3 regions of the Streptomyces sp. NPDC043878 genome follow, and region 1 is predicted to be linked to each of the others. Evidence: riboswitches for the same ligand, from Rfam matches in the RefSeq annotation. Region 1 holds a riboswitch; each other region holds the start of a gene.
The links. Region 1 has a riboswitch for cyclic di-AMP ahead of AC07AZ_RS03705 (M23 family metallopeptidase). Riboswitches for the same ligand answer to the same signal wherever they lie in the genome.

Region 1 (5,094 bases):
TGCACGCCATCTGGAACGGCTCGTCGAAGTTCGGCGAGTACGGCTTCTTCGCCGTGTACGCGGCGTTCATGGTGCCGGCGTTCGGGCTGCTGACCTGGCTGGTCATCTGGACGCGGCAGCGCGAGCTGAGGACCGTGCGGGCCGAACTGCCCGCCTACGTGGCGGCGGGCTGGCTGACCCCGGCCGAGCCGTACGCGCTCGGCTCGATGCGGGCCCGGCGGCTGGCCCGCGACCACGCCCGGCGCCGTCTGGGCAGACCGGCGGCCCGGGAGGTCGCCCGGTACGAGGCGTACGCGACCTCGCTGGCGTTCCTGCGCCACCGGGGGCGCAGCGGAAGGGCGAACCCCGACTTCGTCGTGCGGGAGGGCGAGTTGCTCCAGGAGCTGTGGCGGCGGCGGGAAGTGGCCCGTCCGGCCCTGGACTACGCGGCGCGCGCCACGGCCCCGCCCGTACCGGTGACCGCGCCGCCCTGGCCCGTGTACGGGGTGTACGGCTACGGCCATGCCACCGCCGGGACGGGGACGGGCCACGGCGCCGGCCAGGGACACGGCCCCGGACACGGGTACCCCTACGGACCCGTCCCCGGCGGCGCGGGAAGCGCGGGCCCCGTCCTTAGCGGTGACGCGCACGGCAGCCACGCCCCAGCACATCCGATGGTCCCGTACCCGGTGTACAACCCGTACCGCTCATAGCGCGTACCGGTCACAGCCGTACCACTCGGAGCCGGTCACAGCCGTACCACTCGGAGCGCCGGTCCCGGCCGCCCTCTGCCGGTGGTCACGCGCCGCCGACCGTCCCCGGCGTCAGGCGGACGCCTCGGTGAGGCGGTCGATCTCGGGCGCGGCGAGGCGCAGGTCCGCAACGCCGAGCAGGGCGGGCAGTTGCTCCACCGTCCGTGCGGAGGCGATGGGCGCCGCCACGGTCGGCTGGGCGGCCAGCCAGGCCAGGGCGACGGTGGCCACGGGGACGTCGTGGGACTGGGCGATCTCGTCCAGCGCGGTGAGGACCCGGCGGCCGCGCTCGGTCTCCAGGTGCTTGCCGGCCGCTCCGGCCCGGGCGCTGTCGACCGTCGTACCGGGGCGGTACTTGCCGGTGAGGAAGCCGGAGGCCAGCGCGAAGTACGGGACGGCGGCGAGGCCGGACCGTTCGGCGAGGTCGCGCAGTCCGCCCTCGTAGGTGTCGCGCGAGACCAGGTTGTAGTGGGGCTGGATCGCCACGTACCGGGCGAGGCCCTCACGGTCGGAGAACTCCAGGGACGCGCTCAGGCGTTCGGGGGAGATGTTGGAGGCGGCGATGTGCCGCACCTTGCCCGCCTTCACCAACTCGTCGAGCGCGCCGACGATCTCCTCGACCGGGGTCTCCGGCTTGTCGAAGTGGGTGTAGTACAGGTCGATGTGGTCGGTGCCCAGCCGGCGGAGCGACGCGTCGGCGGCCGCCTTGATGTTGGCCGCGGACAGGCCCTGGAACTGCGGGTGCTGGCTGACCTTGGTGGCGATCACGACGTCGGAGCGGTTGCCGCGCGCCTTGATCCAGTTGCCGATGACGGTCTCGGACTCCCCGCCCTGGTTGCCGTCGATCCAGGCGGAGTAGGAGTCGGCGGTGTCGACGAAGTTGCCGCCGGCGGCCGTGTAGGCGTCGAGCACCGCGAAGGAGGTCGCCTCGTCGGCGGTCCAGCCGAAGACGTTGCCACCGAGGGCGAGCGGGAAGACCTCTAGGTCGGATGAGCCGAGCTTGCGGAGAACAGTCATGCCTCAAGTCAACACGCGGTCCGGAGTGCCCCATTCCGTGCCGGCCGCAAAGACCCCGTAAACACGGGAAACCGGTGGTCCTGAGGCCGGGGGGTTGGCGTCAGGACCACCGGGGTCCAGGAGGGCGGGGTGTCAGGGGGTGAGGCCCTTGCCGTGCAGCCAGGCCATCGGGTCGATGCCGTCGGCGCTGCCGCCGGGGTGGACCTCCAGGTGCAGGTGCGGTCCGGTCACGTTGCCGGTGGCGCCCACGCGCCCGATCACGTCACCGGTGCCGACCTTCTGGCCCACGGTGACGCTGATGGACGACTGGTGGCAGAACCACAGCTCCGTACCGTCGTCCAGGGTGAGGATCGTGCGGTAGCCGTAGGAGCCGGCCCAGCCCGCCTCGGTGATGGTGCCGCCGTGGATCGCCTTGATCAGGGTGCCGGTGGGCGCGGCGAAGTCGAGGCCGGTGTGGTAGCCGGAGGACCACATCGAGCCGGCCTGACCGAAGGTCGAGGTGATGGTGTACGAGGAGGTCGGCAGCGTGTACTGCTTGGCCAGCTCCGCCAGGCGCGCGGCCTCGGCCTTCTGCGCGGCGGCCTTCTCCGCCTTCTCCTTCGCGGCGGCGGCCTTGGCCTCGGCCGCCTTCTCCGCCTTGGCGACGGCGGCGGTGGCCTGCTTCTCGGCGGCGGCCGCGGCGACGGCGGCGGCCTTGGTGTCGACCTGGTCCTGCTGCTGCTCGGCCTGGGCCATGATCCGGCTGCGCAGTGCCTCGCCGGCGTCGCTGGTGCCCCGTGCCGTGTCGGCGGAGGTCACTCCGACGCTGCTCAGGGCGGTCGCGGCGCCCTGATCGGCAACCGGGGAGGAGTTGTCGTCCGACAGCAGGGAACCCACGGAGGGCAGGTCGGGGATGGAGATGGACACGGGCGGCTTGCCGGTGTTGGCGCTGGCCATGCCGCCCGCGCCGACGGCGGCTATGACGCCGACGCCGAGGACGGTGGAGCTGCGGGCGAGTCCCCCGCCGCGCTGCTTGGAGACGCGGTGCCGGCCACGTACGGGACGAAGGGACTCCTCGGTGGGATTCCACTCCTCCCACGGACCCTCGTCGGTGCGGAGGCCGCCGGAGCCGAAGGGCTCGGTGCTGCGCGGGCTGGGCACGAACGGGGCATGCGGGGCAGGCGGGTTGGACGCCACGTGGGCGTGCTCCTTTCCTTCCTTCTCGCCTACCGGGTTAGCTGACGGGTTCGGAGCAGGAAGGTCTCCTACGCGCGTAAACCCACCGTGCCGAACGGCGGTTCACATGCGATTCACCCCAAGGTGTGGTTCCCCGGTTCCCTTGCGGGATTCGACGTGTGCGCACGGAGCCGACTCTTGTGACGGCTGGGACGACCGCGCTGCGTTATCGAACGTTAATAGACCCGGGTACCCGTTTCCAAGATGTTCGTCTTGATCATTAAACTTTCCGCGCAGGACTTTCTGGTCATGAGCGGCGGAAAACGGGCGAGTTGACCGCGGATCAGGGAACCGACGGGTACTCACCGGCAGGGACGGCTCCACGGCCGCTCACCCCAGGGCTTCCGACCGCTCACCCGGGGTGACATCGGGCGTCGTGGCGCACCGCACCCTCGCGCGGGGGCGAACGCACCGAGGGCCGGAACCCTTTCGGATTCCGGCCCTCGGCCTTCAGTAGCGGGGACAGGATTTGAACCTGCGACCTCTGGGTTATGAGCCCAGCGAGCTACCGAGCTGCTCCACCCCGCGTCGTTGAAACCAGTGTACGTCATCCGCGGGGCCCGAAGCACACGCGTTGTTCCGGGCCCCGCGGACCACGGCCGAAGGCGTCTCAGCCGAGCAGATGGCGGTTGGGTGCCTGGGCCCGCCGCGCGTACTCCGGCAGGACGACCACGGTGGCGCCCGCCGTCGCGAGCAGCCCGTTCCCGTCGGCCGCCGCGACGAAGGTGTCCGGCTCCCGCCAGGCCGTGACCACCCGCCGTACCCCGGCGTCGAGGATCAGCCGGGCGCAGGGCGCGGGGCGGGAGGCGCGGCGGGCACAGGGCTCCAGGCTGCTGTAGACCGTGGCGCCGGCCAGCCTCGGGTCGGCTCCGAGCTTGGCGAGGGCCGCCTCCTCGGCGTGGACCACCGGGTCGCCGCCCTCCCGGGAGTGGCCGCGCGCGAGTTCCGTGCCGTCGGCGGCCACGACCACGGCGCCCACGCTGAACGCCGTGTCCGACGGCGGGCACAGCGCCGCGAGCTCGCAGGCCAGGGCGAGCCAGTGCCGGTCGGCCGGGGCGGGTACGTCGCCGGTGCCGGGGGCGGTGGGCTCGTACCGGGTGAGGACGACGTCCTCGATCCGCCGGGTCTCCACCAGACGCAGCCGTCCGCCCTGGTAGGAGCCGGGACCGAACAGCCGGGGCGCGTCCGGGTCGCCGACGAACCGGGGGGCCAGGACCAGCTGGAGTTCGTCGGCGAGGTCCTGCTGGAGGAGCTGGGTGTGGACGCGGCCGCCGCCCTCGACCATGAGGCGCCGGACCCCGCGTACGTCGTGCAGGTGTTCCAGGAGGCGGCGCCAGTCGAGCTCGGGGCCCAGGGCCACGACGTCGGCGGCGACGGGCGAGCGGCGCAGGTGTTCGGCGCCCTTGTCGGTCGTACAGACGAGTTTCTCGCCGCCCGTGTGCCAGAAGTGGGCGGCCGGGTCGAGGTCGCCGGAGCCGCTGACCGTGACCTTGAGCGGGTACTCGGGCCGGCCGGCGGCGACCCGGGCGGCCCGGCGTGCGGGCGAGTTGACCAGGAGCCGGGGGTTGTCGGCGCGGATCGTGCCGGCGCCGACCAGGATGGCGTCGACGGAGGCGCGCACCTCGTCGACCCGGTCGAAGTCGGCCGGGCCGGAGAGCAGGAGGCGCTCGGGGCCGGTGTCGTCCAGGTAGCCGTCGAGGGAGACGGCGGCGGACAGCAGGACGTACGGGTGGGCCATCGGGTGTGCTCCCCCGGCTGGGTGGGACGGGACGGTGGTGGGCGGGGCCCGGTCCGTGGTGACGGCCGGGCTTGGTTCAAGTTTGAAACAAAACTACACTGGCTCCATGACGACTCGCTGGCTCACCCCGGAGGAGCAGCGCGCCTGGCGCGCGTACATCGCCGCGACGCACCTCCTGGAGGACGCGATCGACCGGCAGCTCCAGCAGGACGCCGGCATGCCCCACCTGTACTACTCCATCCTCGCCAATCTTTCCGAGGCGCCGGAGCACAGGCTGCGCATGACCGACCTCGCCGAGCGGTCGAAGATCACGCGCAGCCGGCTGACGTACGCGGTGACGCGTCTGGAGAAGGACGGTCTGGTCCGGCGGGAGAACTGCCGGTGGGACAAGCG
Region 2 (5,094 bases), on a different contig from region 1:
CAACCGGCACGCCCGCAGCCTGAGCACCGGACGCTCCGACTCGGTGGCCTTCCTCCTCACCGAGCCGCAGGAGAAGTTCTTCGAGGACCCCAACTTCAACGTGCTGCTGCGCGGCTGCACCGAACACCTCGCCCGGCACGACGTCCCGCTGCTGCTGATGCTGGCCTCCTCCCGCGACGACCGCCGCCGGCTGACCCGCTACATCACCTCCGGCCACGTCGACGGCGTCCTGCTGGTGTCCAGCCACAGCGGTGACCCGGTCGCCGCCGAACTGCGCGCCGCCGGCATCCCGTTGGTGGCCTGTGGCAAACCGCTCGGCCTCGGCTCCAAGGTCAGCTACGTGGCCGCCGACGACCGCGACGGCGCCCGCGAGATGGTCCGCCACCTCCTCGCCACCGGCCGCCGCCGGATCGCCATGATCACCGGCCCGCTCGACACCCCGGGCGGCACCGACCGGCTGGCCGGCTACCGCGAGGTGCTCGCCGAGGCGGGCCTGCCCTACGACGAGACGCTGGTCGTCGAGGGCGACTACCGGCGCACCGGCGGCGAGCAGGCGGCCCGGCTGCTGCTGAAGCGGGCCCCCGACCTGGACGCGGTGTTCGTCGCCTCCGACCTCATGGCCCAGGGAGTCGTCAACACGCTTCAGCAGGAGGGCCGTTCGGTCCCCGATGACATCGCTGTCGGAGGCTTCGACGACTCCCCGGCGGCCACCGCCATCGCCCCCGCCCTCACCACCATGCGCCAGCCCTTCGACCGGATCAGCGCGGAGATGGTCCGGATGCTCCTCGCCCAGATCGCCGGCGAGGACACGGCGGGCGTGATCCTGCCGACGGAACTGGTGGTCCGGGAGTCCGCGTAGGCCGGTTCCGACCGTTCCCGGTGGGCGTCCGACGCCGGGGACCGCCCGGGGCCGTAACCGCCGAACCGCTCAACTCCCGGCATCCGGCGAGCAGTAACGGACACCCGGCAACCGGAACTCGGGTCAACGCATGTGAAACCAGGAGCCGTCCGGTTCGAGTCGAGTCGCCGGGGCGTTCCATCCGTATTCTCTGATCATGGCCGCTCCCACCGCGTATTCACTGATCGCCACCGACCTGGACGGAACCCTGCTCCGCGGCGACGACACCCTCTCCGAACGGTCGCTCGCCGCGCTCGCCCGCCTGGCGTCGGCCGGTGCCCGGCATCTGGTGGTGACCGGCCGCCCGGCGCCCAGGGTGCGGCCCCTGCTCGACGACCTCGGCAGTACGGGGCTCGCGGTGTGCGGACAGGGCGCGCAGGTGTACGACGCCGGAGCGGACCGTCTGCTGTGGTCCGTCACCCTGGACCGGGAGCTGGCCGAGACCGCCCTCGGCAAGATCGAGGCCGAGGTCGGGCAGGTGTACGCGGCGGTCGACCAGGACGGCGTCGACGGCCTCACGCTCATCGAGCCCGGCTACCTGATGCCGCACCCGACCCTCCCGGCGCTCCGGGTCGAGCGGCGCGACGACCTGTGGTGCGAGCCCATCAGCAAGGTGCTGCTGCGCCACCCCTACCTGAGCGACGACGAGTTGGCGGCGACGGCGCGGTCGGTGGCCGGTTCCCTGGCCACGGTCACCATGTCCGGACCCGGCACCGTCGAACTCCAGCCATGCGGCGTCACCAAGGCCACCGGTCTCGCCCTGGCGGCGGAACACCTGGGCCTCGGCCCGGACCGGACCATCGCCTTCGGTGACATGCCCAACGACATCCCCATGTTCGACTGGGCGGCCCGCGGGGTGGCGATGGCCAACGCCCACCCCGAACTGCGGTCGGTGGCCGACGAGGTCACCACGTCGAACGAGGACGACGGCGTGGCCGTCGTCCTCGAACGTCTCTTCCCCGGGCCCCGGAGGGCCTGGCGGCCGGTCTGATCCGCCGATCGGACCGGAGGCCGGCGGCACCGGCGCCCCGGCGCCGGGGCGCCGGCCCTCACGGGCAGTGCTCAGTACGCCCCGAAGACGTTGTCGATCGAGCCGTACCGCGCGGCCGCGTAGTTGCAGGCGGCGGTGATGTTCGCGACCGGGTCGTAGGAGTTCCACGAGGTACCGGCGACGTGGTAGGCCCGGAACGTCGGGTCGATGACCTGGAGCAGGCCCTTGGACGGGATGCCCGCGGCCGCGTTGGAGTCCCACAGGTTGATGGCGTAGGGGTTGCCGGAGGACTCGCGGATGACGTTGCGGTAGATGCCGTTGTACGACCCCGGAATGCCGTGCTGGGCCATGACGGTCAGCGAGGCACGGATCCAGCCGTCCAGGTTGTTGGCGTACCCCAGCGTGGAGGCGGTGGTCACCGTCGGGGTGGCGGCGGAGGCGGTGCTCGCGCCGATGACCGGGAGGGCCAGTACGGCGGCTCCGGTGCCGATGACGGCGAGCCTGCGGGCGAGACGGGCGGTTCTGGTACGTCGGTGCTGAGCGGCAGCGGGCATGACTGTGTCCTCTCCGGCGCCTGCGAGGTGAGCTGTCGGGTTCGGGCGGGAGCTGCCCGGCCACGCCCTGACGGACGTGACTTCACCCCCAGCCGTACCGGTTTGTCCTGGAACTTCCGGTGCGGCGACTTACCTGGGTCCCCCGCTCCTGCCGTGCGGTGTCTTCGTCGATGGGTCTCGGTTCGGGCGGCGGCAGGATTAGGCGTCCACCCGACAGGCCGGGAACGTATGCGAGAGCACATGTCCGGAACAAGTGCCGGAATCGCCATTCGAGCGTTTGACCTTGGTCTGGGGCGTATGGGGTACTTGATCCTTTGCGGATGCCAACTCTCAACTCGCTTTCACTTCAAGGCGGTACGGGCGACGGTGGCGCGGGAGGGGGTCCGGGTGTGCGTGACCCAACTCACGGGCGCGAACAAGTCGCGCAATTCGGGCAATAGGGCTAACTCGTGGTCAACCGGCCGCCGGGGAAATCCACTTCCGTGAGTGCGGGGGAGGGATGGCTGGGGCTGTCCTGTCGGGCGGGTGCGCGTGGGTGGGTGGGTGGGTGGGTCGGTGCGGTCGGCGTGCGGGCCGGTGCGCGGATCCGGCTGCGGGGCCGGCGCGCAGGGCTGTCGGGCGGCCCGGCGCTGGGGGTCACCTTCCGGTGCCGGAACCATCGGGCGGCCCGGCACTGGAAGGGGGCCTCCAGGTGAAAGGGCCCCCGAGGTGGAACGGGACCCCCGGCGCGGCGCCCCTGGCCCATCGCCCCCGTACGCGATTCCGGTGTGCCGGGGTGGGCGACCGTAGGGGAGGTGAAGGTGACGGGCGACGCGGGGGAGTCGGCGGCGATGGCGCGGGGCCCCGGGAGGGGGACACGCGGGGCCTGGTGGGCCGTCCCGTGCTCAGGGGCGTGGGGATACTGCAGGCGAGGGGCCGCAGAGTGTTTCCGGCCGCGCGGGCCGATGGGCCCGGCGGCCGTCGCGATTGGTGACAGATGCGACTAATTTCAGCTAACCCGACAGATATCAGTCCTTATCGAGTGATCAAAAACATTCCGGTCGTGATCCCATACCGCCTGGCCTGGAACCGTGGGCGCTATCGGTGATCGAAACGTGACCGGATACGCTGACTTGAGTGAGCGCAGCGACCTATCGACAAACCGTGTGATCGCCAGTGGACACCAGCAGACAGGAGACCCCTCGTGACCGTCGTCGGGCCGTTCGGGCTGAGCGTGCGGGACCAGGCTCTGGAAGCCGATGTCCAGGCCGGGATGGCGGCCGTCGAGGAGGGGCTGCTCGAAGCCACCAAGAGCGAGGTCCCCTTCATCACGGAGGCCGCCCAGCACCTGGTGCGCGCGGGCGGCAAACGTTTCCGGCCACTGCTCGTGATGCTCGCCGCGCAGTTCGGTGACCGGTACGCGCCGGGGATCGTGCCGTCCGCGGTCGTGGTGGAGCTGACCCACCTGGCGACGCTGTACCACGACGACGTCATGGACGAGGCCGACGTGCGGCGCGGGGTGCCCAGCGCGAACGCCCGCTGGGGCAACTCGGTCGCCGTCCTCACCGGTGACTTCCTGTTCGCCCGGGCCTCGCACATCCTGGCCGACCTCGGGCCCGAGGCGGTCCGGGTCCAGGCGGAGGCGTTCGAGCGCCTGGTGACCGGCCAGATCCTGGAGACGGCCGGTCCGACCGACGGGCGCGACCCGGTCGAGCACTACCTCGACGTCCTCGGCGGCAAGACGGGCTCACTGGTGGCCGTGTCCTGCCGTTTCGGCGCCATGATGTCGGGCGCCGACGAGACGGTCGTCGACGTGCTCACCCAGTACGGCGAGCGGCTCGGGGTCGCCTTCCAGCTGGCGGACGACGTGCTGGACATCGCCTCCGACTCCCACGAGTCGGGCAAGACCCCGGGCACGGACCTGCGCGAGGGCATCCCGACCATGCCGGTGCTGCGGCTGCGCGAGCGGGCGGCCCGGCTGGGCCTCGCCGAGGACCTCGCCCTGTGCGAGCTCCTCGACTCCGACCTGACCGACGACGAGCGGCACGCCGAGGCACTGGCCGGGCTCCGCGCCCATCCCGCGCTGGAGCAGGCCCGCAAGGACACCGTGCGCTACGCCCAGGAGGCCCGCGCGGCGCTGGCCCCGCTGCGGGAGTGCGACGCGAAGGCGGCGCTGCTGGAGCTGTGCGACGCGGTGGTCCACCGGGCGGGCTAGCCGCCCCGCCCCGCCTCCCGCGGCAGTCGCCTCAGGGCGGTGTCTCCTCCCAACCCCTACGGGTCGGGGGAGGCACCGCCCTCTCGCGTCATACCCCAGGCGTACGCGGAGTTGAGTCCGGGGGCTGACGCATCAGCGCGGCCGATTTGGTCAGATGGACACCACGGACATCACCACTCCTCACCGATTCGGGTGAGAATGGCGGCTCAGGGTGGGACGAGTGCGAGGACGAGACGAGCAACAGGCAGCCGCCGCCGACGACGGAGGTAAGGCACACATGGCACCGTACGAATCCGAGGACAGCGCGAACGCCGGAGAGGCCGACGACCTGCGCGCGGGTCGCCGCAAGGCCGCCCGGTACATCGTCCCGGTCACCGTGGTGGGGGTGGCGGCGGCGACCATCGGGCTCGTGCCCGCTCTCGCCGATTCCGGCGACCCCAGCCTGCCGAAGATCAGC
Region 3 (5,094 bases), on a different contig from region 1:
TCCGCATGCTCTCCGGGAACGGTCGACACCGTCGCCCCCGTCAGGCTCCGGCTCTCCTCGTGGCAGCCGGCGTGACCGGCTCCGCCATCGCGATCCCGCTGCTCGGCGCCACCGGGGCGAGCGCGGCCGCCGGCACCACCTGGGACCAGGTCGCGGAGTGCGAGAGCGGCGGCTCCTGGAGCGAGAACGCGGGTAACGGCTACTACGGCGGCCTCCAGGTCTCCCAGGAGAACTGGGAGAAGTACGGCGGCCTCGAGTACGCGTCGAGCGCCGACGAGGCGAGCCGCTCCCAGCAGATAGCCGTGGCCGAGAAGATGCTCGACGACCAGGGCATCACCGCCTGGCCGACGTGCGGTCTGCTCGCCGGGCTCAGCAAGGACTCCGGTTCGGCCGACATCGACACCGGCCTGGGCACCACCGCGCCCGACTCGTCCGACTCCGGCTCCTCTGGCTCCTCCGGTTTGTCCGACTCATCGGAATCGTCCTCGTCTTCGTCCTCTTCCTCGCCCTCGGCGTCGCCCACCTCGTCCGGGGCGTCGGCGAGCGCCGGGGCCGGCACGAAGAAGAAGGACGACTCGGCCAAGTCCGGTACCGCCTCCGGCGCCGGCGCCGACAAGAGCGCCGATTCCCGCGCCGATCAGGGCGATCCGGGCACTTCCGGCAACTCGTCCTCCGGTGCGGTGAAGCAGGATGAAGCGGACAACGTTCAGCAGAGCGTGGGCACTTCGAGCCTGGTCGACACCGGGTCGCTGAGCTCCGGCCGGCACCGCGGTGGCAGCGCCGACGAGGACGCCACGACCGACGCCGCCCCCTCCGCCGGCCGCCACGTCGCCGGCGAGGGCGACGCCTCGCCCGTCGACTCCTACACCGTCCGCCTCGGGGACACGCTCGCGTCCATCGCCGACTCCCTTGGCCTCGACGGCGGGTGGCGCGCGCTCTACGACGCGAACAGGGACGCCATCGGTGTCGACCCGAGCAGCATCGCCCCCGGTCAGACCCTGCGAGTCGGGGTCTAACCGGGCGAAAAGCAGCGGGAGTTCGCGTCACACTTATGGCCGAATGTCCGCTTTGGTGAAAGTGTGGGATGACTCTCAGAAGCCCTGATCGTCTTTGAAATTCGCCGGATCACCTGTCTACGGTCGTGACCGCTCGTCAACACGAGCCCCGGCGGCCGCAACGCCGAATCCTGCCAGCGGCCGTACGGGAACAGTCGTCGCGTAATGCGCCGTAGGCAGGAGCGGGGGACCCAAGGTAAGCGCCGCGCCGGGCAGTTGACGGAACGGCTTGGGGTTAAGCCACGCCTCCCACGGAGGTGTGGCCGGGCAACTCAACCGGCCCGAACCCGACAGCTCACCTCGCAGGCGTCGGTGAGGGGATCAACCATGCTGTTTTCCGGCAAGGGCAAGCACCGCCGCCCGTCCAAGGCCACCCGCGTCGCCACGCTCGCCGGCGTCACCGGTGTCGCCATCGCCGCCCCGCTCATGGCGGCCGGCAACGCCTCCGCCGCCACCACGTCCGAGTGGGACACCGTCGCCGCGTGCGAGTCCGGCGGCAACTGGTCCATCAACACCGGCAACGGCTACTACGGCGGCCTGCAGTTCTCCGCCTCCACCTGGGCCGCGTACGGCGGCACGCAGTACGCCTCGACCGCCAACCAGGCCTCCAAGGCGCAGCAGATCGCCGTCGCCGAGAAGGTCCTCGCCTCCCAGGGCAAGGGTGCCTGGCCGGTCTGCGGCAAGGGCCTGTCGAGCGCCGGCTACAGCGGCTCCGGCAGCACCGGCACCTCGTCGAGCGGCTCGAACAGCTCCAGCGGCTCGAACAGCTCCAGCGGTTCCAGCAGCAGCTCCTCGGCCACCACCCGCTCGACCTCCGAGCAGCCGGCCTCCCGTTCCGCGGAGCGCCCGGCCGCCAAGAAGACCGTCAGCACCCCGACCGGCAAGAAGGTCAAGAAGGGTGACGGCGAGTACAAGGTCGTCAAGGGCGACACGCTCAGCTCGATCGCCGAGAAGCACAAGGTCAAGGGCGGCTGGCAGAAGCTGTTCCAGCTGAACAAGGACATCGTCGACGACGCCGACTTCATCTTCCCGGGCCAGCAGCTCCACCTGAAGTGACACCCGGCCCGTAGCCGAACCACAGCGCCCTCACATCCGGGCCCCGCAGGCTGGGGCCCTCGTGAGGGTCACCCCCCGTCCCCACGGGCTCCCCGCTCCGGTGCGTCTTCCCCCGTACGTACCGGAGCGGGGCTTTCTGCTGTCCGGCACCCCGCTTTCGGGCTCCGCGCAGCTCCGCTCTTTGTTCCGTTCGGAAACAATTTCCTCTCGGTTCTGTCCACGACGTGGCCGGAAGGCCGACCGATCCCCCCGGGGCGGTTAGGCTCGTCCCGCAGAGCCCCGGCGGCGCTGCGCCTGCCGGGCCCCGGCCCGGCCGTACCCGCGTCACATTGAAGAAGGAGATGCTCGTGCCGTCCATCGACGTCGTCGTAGCCCGGGAAATCCTGGACTCCCGAGGCAACCCCACGGTCGAGGTCGAGGTCGGCCTCGACGACGGCAGCACGGGTCGTGCCGCCGTTCCGTCCGGCGCCTCCACGGGTGCCTTCGAGGCCATCGAGCTGCGCGACGGTGACCCCAACCGCTACCACGGCAAGGGTGTCGAGAAGGCCGTCCTCGCCGTCATCGAGCAGATCGGCCCGGAGCTCGTCGGCTACGACGCCACCGAGCAGCGCCTGATCGACCAGGCCATGTTCGACCTGGACGCCACCGACAACAAGGGCTCCCTCGGCGCCAACGCCATCCTCGGCGTCTCCCTCGCCGTCGCGCACGCCGCCTCCGAGGCCAGCGACCTGCCGCTCTTCCGCTACCTGGGCGGCCCGAACGCGCACCTGCTGCCCGTGCCGATGATGAACATCCTGAACGGCGGCTCGCACGCCGACTCCAACGTGGACATCCAGGAGTTCATGATCGCCCCGATCGGCGCGGAGTCCTTCTCCGAGGCGCTGCGCTGGGGCGCCGAGGTCTACCACACCCTCAAGAAGGTGCTGAAGACCAAGGGCCTGTCCACCGGCCTCGGCGACGAGGGCGGCTTCGCCCCGAACCTGGAGTCCAACCGCGCCGCCCTCGACCTCATCCTCGAGGCCATCAAGCAGGCCGGTTACATCCCCGGCGAGCAGATCGCGCTCGCCCTCGACGTCGCCGCGTCCGAGTTCTACAAGGACGGCAAGTACGAGTTCGAGGGCAAGTCCCGCTCGGCCGCCGAGATGACCGAGTACTACGAGGAGCTCGTCTCCGCGTACCCGCTCGTCTCCATCGAGGACCCGCTGTACGAGGACGACTGGGCCGGCTGGAACGTCATCACCAAGAAGCTGGGCGACAAGGTCCAGATCGTCGGCGACGACCTCTTCGTCACCAACCCCGAGCGCCTGGCCCGCGGCATCGAGGAGGGCTCCGCGAACGCCCTGCTCGTCAAGGTCAACCAGATCGGCTCGCTGACCGAGACGCTGGACGCCGTCGAGATGGCCCAGCGCAACGGCTTCAAGTGCATGATGTCCCACCGCTCCGGCGAGACCGAGGACGTCACCATCGCCGACCTCGCCGTCGCCGTGAACTGCGGCCAGATCAAGACCGGCGCCCCGGCCCGCTCGGACCGCGTCGCCAAGTACAACCAGCTGCTGCGCATCGAGGAGATCCTCGACGACGCCGCGGTGTACGCCGGCCGCAGCGCCTTCCCGCGCTTCCGCGGCTGACCCACCTCGGCAGGGCTCAGCCAGTCGCACGTACGTCCCCGTACCCGGTCCCGTACCGTGTCCGGGGACGTACGCGCGTATGACGGGCCGACAGGTGCGAAGGGGAGGCGGAGAGCCAGTGGCCGTGAAGGACCGGGACCGTTTCTCCACCACGACCAGGATCCGGCTGCTCGGCGAGCAGACGGCGGCCCGGGTCTACCGCTCCCAGACCAGGCGCCAGGCGCGCCGCTCCCGGCTGACCAGCCGCGCGGCCCTGCTCGCCCTGGTCCTGTGCACGCTGATCGTGGCCCTCGCCTACCCGATGCGGCAGTACGTCTCCCAGCGCGCCGAGATGGCCGACATGGTGCGCCAGAAGGAGCGGGCCAGGCAGCGGGTCGAGCAGCTGCGGGACCTCAAGGCGCGCTGGCAGGACGACGCGTACGCCGAGCAGCAGATCCGGCGGCGGCTGCACTACGTGATGCCGGGGGAGACCGGCTACGTCGTCATCGACCCCGGCGCGGCCAGGCAGTCGCGCGCCGAGCAGGGCGCGGCCGACCGCCCCTGGTACTCGAACGTCTGGGACGGCGTCGACAAGTCCGACGCCTCCGACCGGTGACCTCGCCTGGTGAACGACCCAGGTGAACCGACTTACAGAGAGACAGGCATGGAAACGCCCCCGCCGACCACCCCGCGCACCGAGCCCACCGACGCGGACGTCGAGGCCTTCAAGCAGCAGCTCGGGCGTCCGCCGCGCGGGCTGCGCGCCATCGCCCACCGGTGCCCGTGCGGGCAGCCGGACGTCGTGGAGACGGCACCGCGGCTGCCCGACGGCACGCCCTTCCCCACGACGTACTACCTGACGTGCCCGCGCGCCGCCTCGGCGATCGGCACGCTGGAGGCGAACGGCGTCATGAAGGAGATGACGGAGCGCCTCGGCACCGACCCGGAACTCGCCGCCGCCTACCGCGCCGCGCACGAGGACTACCTCGCGCGCCGGGACGCCATCGAGGTGCTGGAGGGCTTCCCGAGCGCGGGCGGCATGCCCGACCGGGTGAAGTGCCTGCACGTGCTGGTGGGCCACTCCCTGGCCGCGGGGCCGGGCGTCAACCCGCTGGGCGACGAGGCGCTCGCGATGCTGCCGGAGTGGTGGCGCAAGGGCCCGTGCGTGCAGCCGCTGGAGGCGCCCGACCCGGCGGACGAGCACCCCGGCGAGGAGGGCGTGGTCGAGGACCCCGCCGTCCTCCGTGGCGGCTCCGTCGCGGACATCCCGCCGGTCGCCCCCGGGTTCAGCCGGGTCGCCGCCGTCGACTGCGGCACGAACTCCATCCGGCTGCTGGTCGCCGACGTCGATCCGGCCACCGGTGAGTTGCTCGAAC

Region 2: another riboswitch for cyclic di-AMP. It lies ahead of AC07AZ_RS06525 (transglycosylase SLT domain-containing protein); the one in region 1 lies ahead of AC07AZ_RS03705 (M23 family metallopeptidase).
Region 3: another riboswitch for cyclic di-AMP. It lies ahead of AC07AZ_RS23595 (transglycosylase family protein); the one in region 1 lies ahead of AC07AZ_RS03705 (M23 family metallopeptidase).

What each region holds. Positions count from the first base shown of each region.
Region 1 is NZ_JBWKDW010000002.1:17,425-22,518, forward strand. It holds gene AC07AZ_RS03695 (PrsW family intramembrane metalloprotease) at 1-692, shown strand, start outside; gene AC07AZ_RS03700 (aldo/keto reductase) at 804-1,748, opposite strand; gene AC07AZ_RS03705 (M23 family metallopeptidase) at 1,881-2,924, opposite strand; cyclic di-AMP (ydaO/yuaA leader) riboswitch at 2,936-3,091, opposite strand; tRNA gene AC07AZ_RS03710 (tRNA-Met) at 3,418-3,491, opposite strand; gene AC07AZ_RS03715 (dihydrofolate reductase family protein) at 3,574-4,701, opposite strand; gene AC07AZ_RS03720 (MarR family winged helix-turn-helix transcriptional regulator) at 4,808-5,094, shown strand, end outside.
Region 2 is NZ_JBWKDW010000003.1:168,175-173,268, forward strand. It holds gene AC07AZ_RS06515 (LacI family DNA-binding transcriptional regulator) at 1-859, shown strand, start outside; gene AC07AZ_RS06520 (HAD family hydrolase) at 1,056-1,889, shown strand; gene AC07AZ_RS06525 (transglycosylase SLT domain-containing protein) at 1,961-2,443, opposite strand; cyclic di-AMP (ydaO/yuaA leader) riboswitch at 2,446-2,614, opposite strand; gene AC07AZ_RS06530 (polyprenyl synthetase family protein) at 3,627-4,637, shown strand; gene AC07AZ_RS06535 (LolA family protein) at 4,915-5,094, shown strand, end outside.
Region 3 is NZ_JBWKDW010000017.1:92,049-97,142, forward strand. It holds gene AC07AZ_RS23590 (transglycosylase family protein) at 6-1,016, shown strand; cyclic di-AMP (ydaO/yuaA leader) riboswitch at 1,214-1,379, shown strand; gene AC07AZ_RS23595 (transglycosylase family protein) at 1,383-2,111, shown strand; gene eno (phosphopyruvate hydratase) at 2,453-3,739, shown strand; gene AC07AZ_RS23605 (FtsB family cell division protein) at 3,858-4,334, shown strand; partial or broken gene AC07AZ_RS23610 (DUF501 domain-containing protein) at 4,383-4,835, shown strand; gene AC07AZ_RS23615 (Ppx/GppA phosphatase family protein) at 4,983-5,094, shown strand, end outside.